DNA from 2 places in the Methylophilus glucosoxydans genome. Region 1 is predicted to be linked to the other one. Evidence: predicted binding sites of a transcription regulator. Region 1 holds the regulator's gene; the other holds the start of a gene.
The links. Region 1 encodes sigma-54, which starts transcription at its own class of promoters, with help from an activator protein. Its sites were predicted from a motif close to TGGCACNNTTCCTGCT; they were not measured.

Region 1 (7,379 bases):
TTTACCGGCATGATTGGTGACCCGACTGGCAAAAGCGCCACCCGTCCACCCTTAACCGTGGAGCAGGTCAAGGCCAACGCCGATACCTATGCCGCACAAGTCTTCAAGATTCTTGATCCTGCCAAAACCGAGATTGTCTTTAACTCCAACTGGTTAAGTGAACTTGGCGCGGCGGGGATGATTAAACTGGCTGCCAGCCATACCGTGGCCCGCATGCTGGAGCGCGATGACTTTTCCAAACGCTTCAAGGGTAATCAACCGATTGCGATTCACGAGTTTCTGTACCCGTTACTGCAAGGATATGATTCGGTCGCCCTGCAAGCGGATCTTGAGCTCGGTGGTACCGACCAGAAGTTTAACCTGCTCATGGGGCGTGAGTTGCAAAAGCAGGCCGGCCAGTCGCAGCAATGTGTGCTGATGATGCCGCTGCTGGAAGGGTTAGATGGCGTCAATAAAATGTCTAAATCACTCGGTAACTACATTGGCATTAGCGAGGTGCCAGAGACTATTTTTGCCAAGATCATGTCGATTTCAGATGAACTGATGTGGCGCTATATTGATTTGCTGTCTTTTGCGACGCTGGAAACCATTGCCGAATGGAAGGCGCAAGTCGCCAGCGGTGAAAATCCCCGCAATATCAAGGTCGGCTTTGCCCAAGAAATTGTGGCGCGTTTCCATGGTCAAGCCGCGGCTGAAAAAGCCTTGCAGGACTTCCAGACCCGTGCCAAAGGCGGCATCCCGGATGACGTGCCCGAAGTTGAAGTGACCATTGAAGGCGAGAGCATCGGCATTAGCCAATTGTTAAAACAGGCGGGCTTGGTTGAAAGCACCAGTGAAGCCATGCGCGCAGTGCAGCAAGGCGGCGTCAAGCTCGACAGCGTCAAGGTGGATGATAAGAATCTGCCTTTGACTAAAGGTGTGACAGTGATCGCACAGGTGGGTAAACGTAAATTTGCCAAGATCACAATCAGGTGATTTGAGCTGAGAAACAAAAAAGGCCGCATCTGCGGCCTTTTTTGTTTAGAGCGTTTTGCGCAAGTTCGCGGGCGGAATATTCAGGGACTCGCGATATTTGGCTATGGTACGGCGGGCAACGACGATACCTTGTTGTGCCAGTGTGTCGGTGATCTGGTTGTCCGACAAAGGCTTTTTCGGGTTTTCTTCGGCCACCATTTGCTTGATCAAGGCGCGGATAGCGGTGGCAGAGCAGGAGCCGCCTGCATCTGTGGCCACCGAGCTGCCAAAGAAGTATTTGAGTTCATAGACGCCACGCGGTGTGAGCATATACTTATGTGTGGTGACGCGGGAAACTGTGCTTTCATGCAAGTCGAGTTCTTCGGCGATTTCACGAAGCACCAGTGGCCGCATGGCAATTTCACCATGTTCAAAGAAGTTGCGCTGGCGATCTACAATGGCTTGTGACACGCGCAAAATGGTCGAGAAGCGCTGCTGGATATTTTTAATCATCCACTTGGCTTCCTGCATCTGGCTTTGCAGGTATTGGCCTGAACTCTCGCGGTTGCGCTTGAGGATGTCCGCATACATCTGGTTGATGCGCAGTTTGGGGATCACGCCATCATTTAAAGAGGCGACCCAAATGCCCTTGATTTTTTTAACCACCACATCGTGCTGGATAAAGTGATCGTGACTAAAGCTGGAAAACTCGCTGCCGGGTCTGGGGTTTTGCTGGCGGATCAGGTGCTGCGCCGCCTTGAGTACCGCTTCATCGCAACCAAGCACCTTGCGCAGTTTGACAAAGTCTTTGTTGGCAAGCAGCGCCAGGTGGTCTTTGGCAATGGCAATGGCGGTTTGCAAGTGTGGCGTTTCTTGCGGCAAACGCGTCAGTTGCAAGAGCAGGCACTCGCGTAAATCGCGCGCACCTACGCCTACAGGGTCCAGATTCTGGATCAGCTTGAGGGCGGTTTCCAGTTCCAGCAGCTCGACCTCAAGTTCGAGTGGCAAGTGCTCCACAATCTCCTGCAGATCTTGCTCCAGATAGCCATCATCAGTGATGCTATCCAGTAGCAGTTTGACCAGGCTCATGTCACGTTGCGATAAATGTGCCAGTTGTATCTGATCAATCAGATGCTCGCGCAAACTGATGCTGGTGGTTTCCTGTCTGGAAAAGTCACTGTCTTCGTCTTCCTGATGATTGCGTCCGGCTTCGTCCCAGTTGCTGGTGCTGCCAAACTCTTCATAATCATCTTCAAACTCTGGCGGCGTGAATTCCTCGTTTAAATTGGGCAGGTCGCTCTCGCTCCCGCCCAGCTCATCGTGCAAGTCTTCACGCAGACTTTCTGCCGGTGCGGTGATCTCTTGCTGCGTTGCCATGTCAAACGAGCTGGCATCTGTCGGCTCAGCTTCTACAGTGGGGGGAGGCGGTGTGTTATCTTCAAACTCGCCTTCTTCACCGTCTGACATTTCCAGTAACGGGTTTTCCTGCAGGATGGTTTCCAGTTCCTGGTTCAGTTCCAGCGTGGAAAGTTGCAGCAAACGGATCGATTGCTGCAGCTGCGGCGTCAGCGCCAGATTTTGCGAAATACGTAATTGCAGGTTCTGTTTCATGACGGATTACAGCCTAAAATTCTTGCCCAGATACACTTCACGCACACCTTCATTCTGAATGATTTCATCGGGCGTGCCTGCTGCAAACACAGCGCCTTCATTGACAATATAAGCGCGGTCACAGATATCCAGCGTTTCGCGCACATTGTGGTCGGTGATTAAAATACCAATATTCTGACTGCTCAGGTAGCGGATGATTTTCTGGATTTCGATCACCGCAATCGGATCAATCCCGGCGAACGGTTCATCCAGCAAAATAAATTTAGGGTCAGTGGCCAGGCAGCGCGCAATTTCAACGCGTCGACGTTCGCCGCCAGACAAGCTGACGGCCTGACTGTTGCGGATGTGCTGGATATGCAATTGATCCAGCAAGGACTCAAGCCTCGCCTCACGCTGCTCTTCCGTATAGGGACGGGTTTCAAGAATGGCGAGTATGTTGTCGGTTACGCTGAGCTTGCGGAAAATGGATGCTTCTTGGGGCAGATAAGCCAGGCCCATGCGCGCGCGCTCATGCATGGGCGCGCGGCTCACGTCGGCGCCATTCAGCGTAATGTTGCCTTCATCCAGCGCAACCAACCCGACAATCATGTAAAAGCTGGTGGTTTTGCCTGCCCCGTTGGGACCCAGCAAGCCGATCACTTCGCCACTGCGTAACTCAAGCGTCGTGTTTTTGACGACGGTACGGCCCTGATAGGTTTTTTTCAGGCGGTTGACCTGCAAATGGTTCTGATCTGCTGCCATGGTTTCCATCTTTATGCTTACTCTTTGCCTTGCTCACCAGTGTTTTCGGCAGGGGCAGGTTCGACCTTGAGTTGCAAGGAGCGATTCATCCGTAACCCCTGTTGAGAGGTTGGCTTGTTGTCAATGACAGGCGGCGTGGTTTTATTTTTAGGCTGTATGGTGGCCTTGACGCGGCTGCCAGCCGTCCCGTTCGGGTTGGCTTTGGTGCCGCCAATCACCTCGGCATACTCGGCGTTGGCGTCGTAGCTGATGTAGTCCCCGGTCACGATGTCTTCACCACGTTTAACCCAGGCATTGGTATACAGTTGCACTTTATCCATGCGGGCGTTGTATTCGATACGTTGACCACTGCCTTGCATCCACTCGTCTTTACCGGTACGTTTTTGTTTGAACGTGGTTGGGTTGCCGGTACAGGTGCTATGTTGAAAGCCGTCCTGATCCTCGCGTACGATCATTTTGTCCGCCTTGATTTGCAAAGTGCCCTGATTAAGAATCACGTTGCCCGTGTAGATACTGATTTTTTTAGCATCGTTCACGGTCACGGTATCCGCCTCAAGCTCTATCGGTTGATCTCGGTCGGATTCTTCGGCCAGCACACTCAGCGGCATGGACAATAGCGCCCATACGCTCATGCAGATCGCTAAAAATAAGGGCTTGTGCGTGTTCAACTCATTTCTCCATAATCAACGGTCATTGGCGTTCTGTGTTTGACGCCTGGGCCGGGCTTGCCAAATTGCTGGCGACGGGTGGACGCTCATAATGCACATGCACCCGGTTAAACAATTGCATGGTATCAGCCCGGTTATCAAAACGCATGCCCGTGCCTGTAATTACTGTCGCCGGTTTTTGGCGGATGACCACCGGCTGGTCTGTGTGTGCCACCTCGGTATCCGGCTCCAGCCAAAGCCGCTCGGTTTGCATTTGTGTTTCTGGCTTGGTGGCGGAGGCTTGGCGGATCACCTTGACCTGTTTGCTAAACTCCACCAGTTTACCATTGGCGGAAACACGTCCTTGCTGACCATAAATTTGCGTGTAAGGCTTGTTCAGGCCAAACTGGGTAAAGCGTGGCCGCTGCAATTCTGTATAGTCATTGGCAGGAAAGTGGCGCATTTTTGCGGCCGCCAGCACATATTTGGTATTACCGGACGCATCCGTGCGGGTACTCACAAAGTTGTACAACATGTAGTCCGGCGCTTGGCGATTAAGTATGTTCATTTTGAGTGCTTGCTCTTGTACATTCTGGTTAATCCAGAAGGTCAGCAGCGCCAGCAACAGCATTAACGCAATCGGCAACAAAATGGGGTGTTTAAGCATGCCTGAATTCTAATGCCTGTTTAAGCTAAACGACTTTGGCTTTCAATAAGTCATGCATATTGAATGCCCCTACCAACTGCCCTTGGGCATCTACTGCCAAAAAGCCATTTATTTTGTGCTGCTCCATCATGTTAACTGCTTCAACCGCCATCTGATTCGTCTCCAGCAAATACGGCTGTTTGTTCATCACGGTATCAATTGATGCCTGTGGATTGTTCTTGCCCTGCATAAACAAGCGGCGCAAATCGCCATCGGTAAAAATGCCTATTGGGCGTTGCGCGTGGTCCACAATAGCCGTGAAGCCCATGCCCTTGAGTGAAATTTGCGTGATGGCTTCCTGAATGGAGGCGTGTTGATCAATTTGGGGCACGGCCGCGCCGGTACGCATGACATCCTTGATGCGCACCAGTAGCCGTCTGCCCAAGCTGCCACCGGGATGCGAACGGGCGAAGTCTTCGGCAGTGAACTCTCGCAAATCGAGCACGCAGAGTGCTAAAGCATCGCCAATGGCCAAGGCCGCTGTCGTGCTGGCTGTGGGAGCCAAGCCGAGTGGGCAAGCCTCATGGCTCACGGCAGCACTCAAATGCACTTCCGACTCACGTGACAAGGTGGAGTCTTCGCTGCCCGTGATGCTCAACACCCGAGCACCGATGCGGCGGATCGCAGGCAAAATATTAATAATTTCATCACTCTCGCCAGAGTTGGACAGCGCGATCACCACATCTTCTGACGTAATCATGCCCAAGTCGCCGTGGCTGGCCTCGGCCGGGTGCATGAAAAACGCCGGTGTGCCGGTACTGGCCAAGGTGGCCGCAATTTTGCCGCCGATATGGCCGGATTTGCCCATGCCTGTGACCACTACCCGGCCCTTGCAGGCCAGAATCATATGGACGGCAGCCTCAAAAGCGGTGCCAATGCGGTCTGCCAGATGCCTGATTTCATCGGCTTCGTGCAACAACACCCCTCGTGCGCGCGACACGATATCGGGTGTTTTAACAAGATGGATGCCGGAATTTGCTGTCATCATGGCGGGTTAGTATAACAAGCGAGTTGCCTGACAATAAAGTAAAACACTCTTTTTTTACGGTTTTTTTATTCTCAGGCACATTTTTTGCATAAAACAAAGTTTTGTGGCACGATGCATCATCCTGAAACAATTGCGTTTCATAATAGACCTTGACCCTTCAGCGCTGGCTGATGGCGATCAAACCCCTGTTTGACCGGCTTGGTATAAATGCGTTAGAGCTTTGCATGTTTGATTCCCTGATACATCTTTTATTACTGCTGACCAGCTCGGTCTTCGCCGTGGGCTTGTTCCGCATCCTCGGCTTGCCGGCCATGCTGGCCTATTTTGTCATCGGCATCGTGCTGGGCCCGCACGCCCTGGGCTTGCTGGAGGATGAAGAGTCTGGTCGCCAGGTGGCCGAGTTTGGTATCGTGTTTTTGATGTTTAGCATCGGCCTCGAGTTTAGTCTGCCTAAACTGTATGCCATGCGAAAAACGCTGTTCGGGCTAGGGGGCGGACAGGTCGTGCTGACCTTGCTGGCCAGTCTGGTGCTGGGCAAAGTGGCCGGGCTCAGCCTGACTTCTGCTTTTATCATTGGTGCGGCCATCACCATGTCCTCGACTGCGATTGTGTCCAAAATTCTGATGGAGCGTGTAGACCTTAACTCCAGACATGGTCGTCTCAGTATCGGCGTGCTGCTATTCCAGGATCTGGCCGTGATTCCGATTCTGGTATTGATCCAGACGCTAGGCTCGCATAGCGACAATTGGCTGGATGTGCTGGGGCTGACGCTGTTCAAGTCGTCTGTACTGCTGTTTTTACTGTTCAAGTTCGGGAAAAACATCCTTAACTTCTGGTTTGAGCTGGTGGCCAAACAGCGCTCACGCGAGTTGTTTGTGCTCAATGTGCTGATGGTGACCCTGCTGATGGCGGCAGCCACCAACTATGTCGGCTTGTCCTTTGCGCTGGGGGCCTTTGTCGCCGGGATGCTGATTTCTGAGACCAAATACCGTTATCAGGTCGAATCAGATATTGCGCCTTTCCGCGATATCTTGCTGGGTCTGTTTTTTATCAGCGTCGGCATGCTGCTCGACGTTTCCGTATTGATCAATCATATTGTATTGATTGTTTTCCTGTTAGCCCTGTTCCTGGTGTTCAAGATTGGCCTGATTGCCTTTTTAACTAAGTTGTATGGCTTTGAGATGGGCGTGGGTGTCCGTACCGGCATTATTCTTGGTCAGGCGGGAGAGTTCAGTTTTGTGGTGCTGGCCCTGGGCTTGCAAACGCATTTGATCGACGGCGAGTCCCTACAGCTGGTGCTGTCCGTGGCCGTGCTTTCTATGCTGGTGGCGCCATTCATTATTCAATATAACGGCAGGATTGCGCGCAAACTGGTCAAGAGTTATACGCGTAATAGCTACAAGGTGGTGGAGACTATTCAGGAGCACAGCCTCGATTTGCGCGACCATGTCATCATCTGCGGCTATGGCCGCAGTGGTCAGTATCTGGGCCGCTTTTTGCGCGAAGAAAATATCCCCTATGTGGCCCTGGATATGGATGCCAGCCGCGTTCAGGAAGCCGCCGCCGCCGGTGAAAATGTGATTTACGGCGATGCAGGCCGCCGCTCTGTGCTTGAGGCGGCCGGGCTGGCCAGGGCCAAAGCGGTGATTGTCAGCTATGCCGAAACGCGTGGCACCATGAAGGTGCTGCATGTGATCCAGGAGAAATATCCAACCCTGCCCGTGATTGTGCG
Region 2 (7,379 bases), on a different contig from region 1:
GCCGATGGAAATGATGTATCAAATCCATTGATAGCAAACATTGTATGCAGGCATGTTTCACGTTCATGCCTAAATCAGGCCCGTAAAATCAGGGTATTTTGACCAATCGCATGCGCGCCTGAATGGTGGCGGTGTGGCGATTTAAATAGCGGGTACTGCGGTGCAGATCATAAAAACGAGGGTTAGGAATCATGGCCGCCAAGCGCGCCGCTTGGGCGGGTGCCAGACTGGCGGCCGAAGCGTGAAAGTAATGCTTGGCCGCCGCTTGGGCACCGAACACGCCCTCGCCCCACTCAATCACGTTCAGGTAGATTTCCAGAATCCGGCGCTTGGTCATGAGCTTTTCCAGCATAAAGGTAATCACCGCTTCTTGTGCTTTACGCCAGGGCGTGCGATGCCCGGATAAAAACAAATTCTTGGCCAGTTGCTGACTGATGGTGGAGCCGCCAGCGACGATTTTGCCCTTCTTTAGGTTTTTCTCAAAGGCGGTTTCGATCCCGGCCCAGTCAAAGCCTTCATGGTCAACAAACTTGCTGTCTTCCGCTGCAATCACTGCGCGTTTTAAATGGTTGCTGATCTTGGCGTAAGGCACCCACTGCTGCTGTATGGTGGCTTCGGGATGGCTTTCTTGCATCACTTCCAGCCGCGCCTGCATGAAGGCAGTGGCGTCCGGATTGTGATCTACCCACCACAAAATATGGCCGAGTATCCAGACCTGATACAACAGTACCCAGAGCAAAAACAGGACGAAAAACAGCTTGATGCTTTGTTTCATGACAGAAATGAAGATTAGCGGAATGTCTGAATCACTGGGGCCGTGTCAGGACGCAATCCATGCCAGATAAAAAACGCTTCCGCCGCCTGCTCGATGAGCATACCCAAACCATCTGCCACCTGTGCGCCTGCGGTGCGCGCCTGCTGCATAAACGGCGTCTCCCGGCCGTACATCATGTCGTAAGCCAGGGTATGCGTGCCAAAGACATGCGATGAAAACTGTAATGGCGTTTCAGTCAATCCTGCAGAAGTGGCATTAATGACCACATCATAGGTCTCGGTAAGTGCTGCAAACGTGGTCACAGCCAGCGAGACGCCACATTGCCCCCCCGCGTCCGCAAACTTATCCAGCATGGCTTGCGCCTTGTCCTGTGTGCGGTTAGCAATGGTCAATTGCGCCGGGCCTTGTGCAATCAACGGCAGCATCACACCTTGCGCAGCGCCGCCTGCGCCCAGCAACAAGATTTTTTTTGCGGCCAGGGCCGTCTGGTGATGTTTGAGAATGTCATTGACCAGCCCACAGCCATCAGTATTGTCGCCCTGAATTTGCGTTTGGCCAAAACTGAGGGTGTTCACTGCCCCAGCCGCCTGCGCGCGTTCAGATAAAGTCTGGCTTAAGTCATAGGCTTCAAATTTGAATGGCACCGTGACATTTGCACCCACATACCCTTGCTGCTGCAATTGCTGCACCGTGGACGCAAAGCCATCCAGAGGTGCCAACACCTTTTCGTAAACAATCGTCTTGCCAAATTGCAGCGCAAATGCCTGGTGAATCAACGGCGATTTGCTATGTGCTATCGGGTGGCCAATGACTGCGTATTTTTCAACCGACATAGCAAGATCACCTAGTTGGACCAGGGCAAGCCTGCATGTTTCCAGCCATTGATCAGGGTTCTTTGCTTGGCCTCATTCGCTTCGCCTTCAAAGCCTTCGAGCATGTTATAGGCATTGGCATATCCAAGTTTTTGTGCCAGTAATGCGGCATTATGGCTGCGGCCACCCGTGCGGCACATAAATACGACGGTGCGCGCAGGATCAACCAGCGCCTGTAGCTGATCGGCAAACTCAGGATTGGCAATCATGCCTGGATAAAACGCCCATTCCAGATGGGCCGCCATCGGCACGCGCCCAACCAACTCCAACTCGGCACGTGAGCGCACATCCACCAACACCGCATTTTGATCTTGGCTAATCAGCGCATACGCCTCCTGGGGCGTCATCGCGCCGGCATACGGCAAACCATTTTGCTGAGCACGCTGAACGGCTTGTTGCAAGATTTTCTCAACACTTTCCAAAGGACACCTTCGTTCTTTTAATAAGCTAGTCAAACCGCGAGTATACCTGTGAAAGTCACGCAAGCGCATGGAGCACCATTTTTGTGCTCAATTTGTTGTTTAGCACCTTTTTGGTGCGCATTGATTTTGCTTTTTTATGTCAGATATCTCATATCCATGCAAAATGCCTGTTTTTGGGTGGCATGCTTCCTGCTACTATTACATCCTAAGATTCAATGGAATTCGTAAACCAAAAATTCCACATATCTATTTGTTTTGCTAGTTTGTGTTTTTATATTTGCTCACGTTCCGGGACATCCGCAACATGTCCCTTTTTTGCGTGCGCAAGTTGAATCATTTTAGATCTTGATCACTGAGGAGAATGTAATGTCCGTTGCAAACGTAATGAAACTGGTTGCGGAAAACGACATCAAATTTGTTGATTTCCGTTTTACCGACACCAGAGGTAAAGAGCAGCACGTGACCGTGCCAGTGTCTGCCTTCGACGAAGATAAATTTACCGAAGGTCACGCCTTTGATGGTTCTTCCATTGCTGGCTGGAAAGGCATTCAAGCCTCTGACATGCAATTGATGCCTGATGCAAGCACCGCATTCATCGATCCATTTTTTGACGAACCAACCCTGGTTCTGACCTGTGACGTGGTAGACCCTACCGATGGCAAAGGCTATGACCGTGACCCACGTAGCCTGGCTAAGCGCGCAGAGGCTTATCTGAAATCCAGCGGCCTGGGCGACACTGCTTACTTTGGTCCAGAGCCAGAGTTCTTCATTTTTGACAGCGTACAATGGGATGCCACCATGGGTGGTAGCTTTGTGAAAATCAACTCCGAAGAGGCCGCTTGGTCCTCAGGTGAAAAATTCGAGGGCGGCAACACTGGCCACCGTCCAGGCGTTAAAGGCGGCTACTTCCCAGTGCCTCCTGTCGATTCATTGCATGACATCCGCTCTGCCATGGTCATGACCTTAGAAGAACTGGGCGTGCCTGTTGAAGTGCACCACCACGAAGTGGCAACAGCCGGTCAATGTGAAATCGGTACTAAGTTTGCGACCTTGGTACAACGTGCTGACTGGACACAAATCCTGAAATACGTAGTGACTAACACAGCCCATGCTTATGGTAAAACAGCCACATTTATGCCAAAACCAATGTTTGGCGATAACGGCTCTGGTATGCACGTTCACCAATCCGTTTGGAAAGATGGTAAAAACCTGTTTGCAGGCAATGGTTATGCTGGCCTGAGCGATTTCGCTCTGTACTACATCGGCGGCATCATCAAGCATGCGCGCGCACTGAATGCGATTACCAACCCAGGTACTAACTCCTACAAGCGCTTGGTACCGCATTACGAAGCACCAGTCAAACTGGCTTACTCCGCTAAAAACCGTTCTGCTGCGATTCGTATTCCGTTCGTGCATTCTGATAAAGCCCGTCGTGTTGAAGCTCGCTTCCCAGACCCGATTGCTAACCCATACTTGGCTTTCTCAGCCCTGTTGATGGCTGGTCTGGATGGCGTTCAGAACAAGATTCACCCAGGTGAACCAGCGACTAAAGACTTGTACCATCTGCCACCAGAAGAAGATGCATTGATCCCAACGGTATGTTCATCTCTGGAACAAGCATTGGAGTATCTGGATAAAGACCGCGAGTTCTTAACACGCGGCGGCGTTTTCTCAGACGACTGGATTGATGCATACATTGCATTGAAAATGGAAGAAGTCACTAAACTGCGCCAAACACCACACCCAGTGGAATTTGGTCTGTACTACTCCTGCTAATCACAAGAGCACGCACTAAAACAGGGCAGCCCAGGCTGCCCTGTTTTTTTATGTGCGCGCTGTTCCGTCAACGTTTTTAGGCGAGCAGACGTTGATACCCTCAACGATCTACTCTAAACTATTGCCATGAAAAGACTTTTTTACATTTGCACCTTCGCGCTCATGTGCAACCAAAGCTGGGCAGATATTTACAAATATACCGACAGTAACGGCGTCACCACCTATACCAATATCAAACCCGAAGGCAAAAGCAAGGCAGAGCTCATTATTAGTGGGCCCAGAACCGCAGAGCCTCCACCCCCTGCCAGGGAGAAAAAAGCCAATGTCAGAACACCCTCTCCGGCCGATTTTCCCAAAGTCGATAATCAGACACAAAATCAACGCGACCAAAAGCGGCGAGAGCTATTAATGAACGAGCTTTCTCAAGAAAAACAAGCACTTGAGAATGCTCGCCTGTTATATGAAGAAGCCCAGAACACGCCAGAAGTCTACAGAGGCGCGAATGGCAAAACGTTTAGAAACGTCGCCAAATATGAGGAAAAGCTGCGCGTCATTGAGGCCGAAATTCAGGCGCATGAGCGTAATATCGAGCTGTTAAATAAAGAGCTCAATCTTTAAATGCACCATTTTGGGAGTTTTCTCAATCATTTTTGCGTTGTGCACAAGAATTGGCTTGGGTTTTGCTTTAAAACAGGGCGTGATTCACTCTTTTTAACAAGCTCAGGACATGGTACAGAAATCTCCCAACGGCTTTAGTGGTTTAGAGCATATTGCCACGGCAGTCATTTTGCTTAATAACCAACTAGAAGTTACTTACGCAAACTCCAGCGCCGAGATTCTGTTTGCATTTAGTGCCAACCAGATTCAAGGGGCGCATATCCATGACGTGTTTGTGAATTGCGAAATTTTGCAAATGGCCGTGACCAACGCCATAGAAACACAGAGCCCATATCGTGAGCATGAGTTTGCACTGACAACCCAACGCGGCCATACAACGGCCGTGACCTGCACAGCCACCCCTATTTCAGCCGCGTTCAACCAAACGCCGGAAGACATGCTGATTCTGGAGTTTGTGCAAATGGATCAGCAATTGCGTATTGCGCGTGAAGAGCGCATGTTGATACAGCAGCAAGCCAATTCTGAACTGCTGCGAAATCTGGCACATGAAATCCGCAACCCGCTAGGCGGCTTGCGTGGTGCGGCACAATTGCTTGAATTTGAGTTGCCGCAACCCAGCCTAAAAGAATATACCCAGGTGATTATCAAAGAGGCTGACAGACTACATAGCCTCATGGACAGACTGCTGGCACCTCACCGCGTGCCAAAATATGAGCCCACCAACATTCATGAAGTCCTCGAGCGCGTGCGCAGCCTGCTACTGGCTGAATCACCCAACCATATCCGCGTGATCCGCGACTACGATACCAGCTTGCCGGAGCTCATTGGCGATCGCGAGAAACTGATCCAAGCCGTGCTCAATATTGCGCGTAATGCGGCACAAGCGATGCAACAGCATCAGACCGAAGGTGCGAGTATTACTTTCCGCACGCGTGCGGAGCGCCAAATTACGCTAGCCAGAAAACGTTACCGTGTCGGGATTCATTTAGAGATTATTGATAACGGCCCAGGCATCCCTGCCGGCATCAAAGAACGCATTTTCTACCCGCTGGTATCCGGTCGCGAAGGCGGCACAGGCTTGGGCCTTGCGCTGGCGCAAACCTTTATCACCCAACACCATGGCATGATCGACTGTGATTCACAGCCGGGTAAAACCATATTCCATATATTGCTACCTATTGAAAGTACGCAATTAAAATCATCAGTACAATAATTCACGAGAAACAGCTATGAAGCCAATCTGGATCCTAGACGACGACAAATCCATCCGCTGGGTGTTTGAAAAAGCACTAGCCCGCACGGACTTTGATTTCAAAACATTTTCATCCCCGGCAGAAGCCCTCAACGCTTTAAATCGTGAACAACCCCAAGTCATTGTCAGTGACATCCGCATGCCGAATGGCTCGGGCCTGGACTTTTTATCCGAGGTAAAGCAGCGCTTTCCCGAGATTCCCGTCATTATCATGACCGCCTACTCAGACCTCGAAAGTGCTGTCGCCGCCTTTCAGGGTGGCGCGTTTGAGTATCTGGCCAAACCGTTTGATGTAGACCAAGCCATCGAAATTATCAAACGTGCCGTTGAAGAAAGCATGCGTCAATCTGTCGAGGCCGTAGAAGACACCGGCCCCTCGCCAGAAATTATCGGCCAGGCCCCCGCCATGCAAGAGGTTTTCCGTGCCATTGGCCGCCTGAGCCGCTCGCACTCCACCGTCCTCATTAACGGCGAATCCGGCAGCGGTAAAGAACTGGTCGCGAGCGCCCTACATAGACACAGTCCACGGGCTGACAAGCCATTTATCGCCATTAATACCGCAGCGATTCCCAAAGACTTATTAGAATCTGAATTGTTTGGTCATGAGCGCGGAGCATTTACAGGCGCTGCAGCAGCCAGACGTGGCCGCTTTGAACAGGCAGATAATGGGACGTTGTTCCTGGATGAAATTGGTGACATGCCTGCAGATTTGCAAACAAGATTATTGCGTGTATTGTCCGACGGCCAGTTTTACCGGGTAGGCGGACACCAACCGATTAAAGTGAATGTTCGCGTGATTGCAGCCACCCACCAGGACCTTGAAGAGCGCGTAAAACAAGGCTTGTTCCGCGAAGACCTGTTTCACCGCTTAAACGTCATTCGCCTGCGCTTACCCCCTTTGCGTGAGCGCAGAGAAGATATTCCGTTGCTGACCAAACATTTTCTCGCCCACAGCGCACAGCAATTAGGCGTTGAACCTAAACAGTTATCCCAAGCGGCCATTAAATACCTGATGTCAGTTAACTGGAGCGGTAACGTTCGCCAGCTCGAAAACGTCTGCCACTGGCTCACCGTGATGGCTCCAGGTCAAAACGTGGATGTTAATGACTTACCCCCAGAGCTTAAAGAAGATACTGGCAAACATAGTAGCGGAGGCTCCTGGCAAGAAGCGCTAGCCCAAGAAGTCACCGACGCGCTTAATCGCGGAGAAACCAATATCCTTGACGCCAAAACCAAAGAGTTTGAGCGTATCCTGATCACCCGTGCCCTCGCCCACACCGATGGCCGCCGGATTGAAGCCGCCAATCAGCTAGGGATGGGGCGAAATACACTGACCCGCAAGATACAGGAGTTAGGGATTGATGATTAGCAAATTAAATGTGTACTTGCTGACTGCGCCAAAGCGGGAACGAGCTGTGCCGTTGTGCATCAATACTACTGACAAAAAAGACTTGCGCCAGTCGTGAGTCTTTTAATGTCTTCCCAAAAAAGTTATTTGCGGCATGAAAATGTCTGCCTTCATAGAGTATCAAGGTGTTATAAACGTTATTGATTCTCACAATCTCATCAAACATACTGTGATAAGCGGTATCCATCTTTACAGTACCATCTGCAAAGCGCTTATCATTCACCTTAAGTGCTTTTTCGTATAAAGTCTGATCAAA

Region 2: the regulator sigma-54 is predicted to act here: its motif matches at 4,515-4,530, upstream of glnL (nitrogen regulation protein NR(II)).

The regions. Positions count from the first base shown of each region.
Region 1 is NZ_JBHTJW010000001.1:86,233-93,611, forward strand. It holds gene tyrS (tyrosine--tRNA ligase) at 1-975, shown strand, start outside; gene ACFQ1T_RS00405 (RNA polymerase factor sigma-54) at 1,021-2,565, opposite strand; gene lptB (LPS export ABC transporter ATP-binding protein) at 2,572-3,315, opposite strand; gene lptA (lipopolysaccharide transport periplasmic protein LptA) at 3,324-3,938, opposite strand; gene lptC (LPS export ABC transporter periplasmic protein LptC) at 3,997-4,620, opposite strand; gene ACFQ1T_RS00425 (KpsF/GutQ family sugar-phosphate isomerase) at 4,646-5,647, opposite strand; gene ACFQ1T_RS00430 (cation:proton antiporter) at 5,872-7,379, shown strand, end outside.
Region 2 is NZ_JBHTJW010000002.1:47,191-54,569, forward strand. It holds gene mtgA (monofunctional biosynthetic peptidoglycan transglycosylase) at 89-775, opposite strand; gene aroE (shikimate dehydrogenase) at 790-1,608, opposite strand; gene ACFQ1T_RS02785 (rhodanese-like domain-containing protein) at 1,620-2,069, opposite strand; gene glnA (type I glutamate--ammonia ligase) at 2,436-3,845, shown strand; gene ACFQ1T_RS02795 (DUF4124 domain-containing protein) at 3,972-4,463, shown strand; gene glnL (nitrogen regulation protein NR(II)) at 4,573-5,676, shown strand; gene ntrC (nitrogen regulation protein NR(I)) at 5,693-7,084, shown strand; gene ACFQ1T_RS02810 (DUF6445 family protein) at 7,089-7,379, opposite strand, start outside.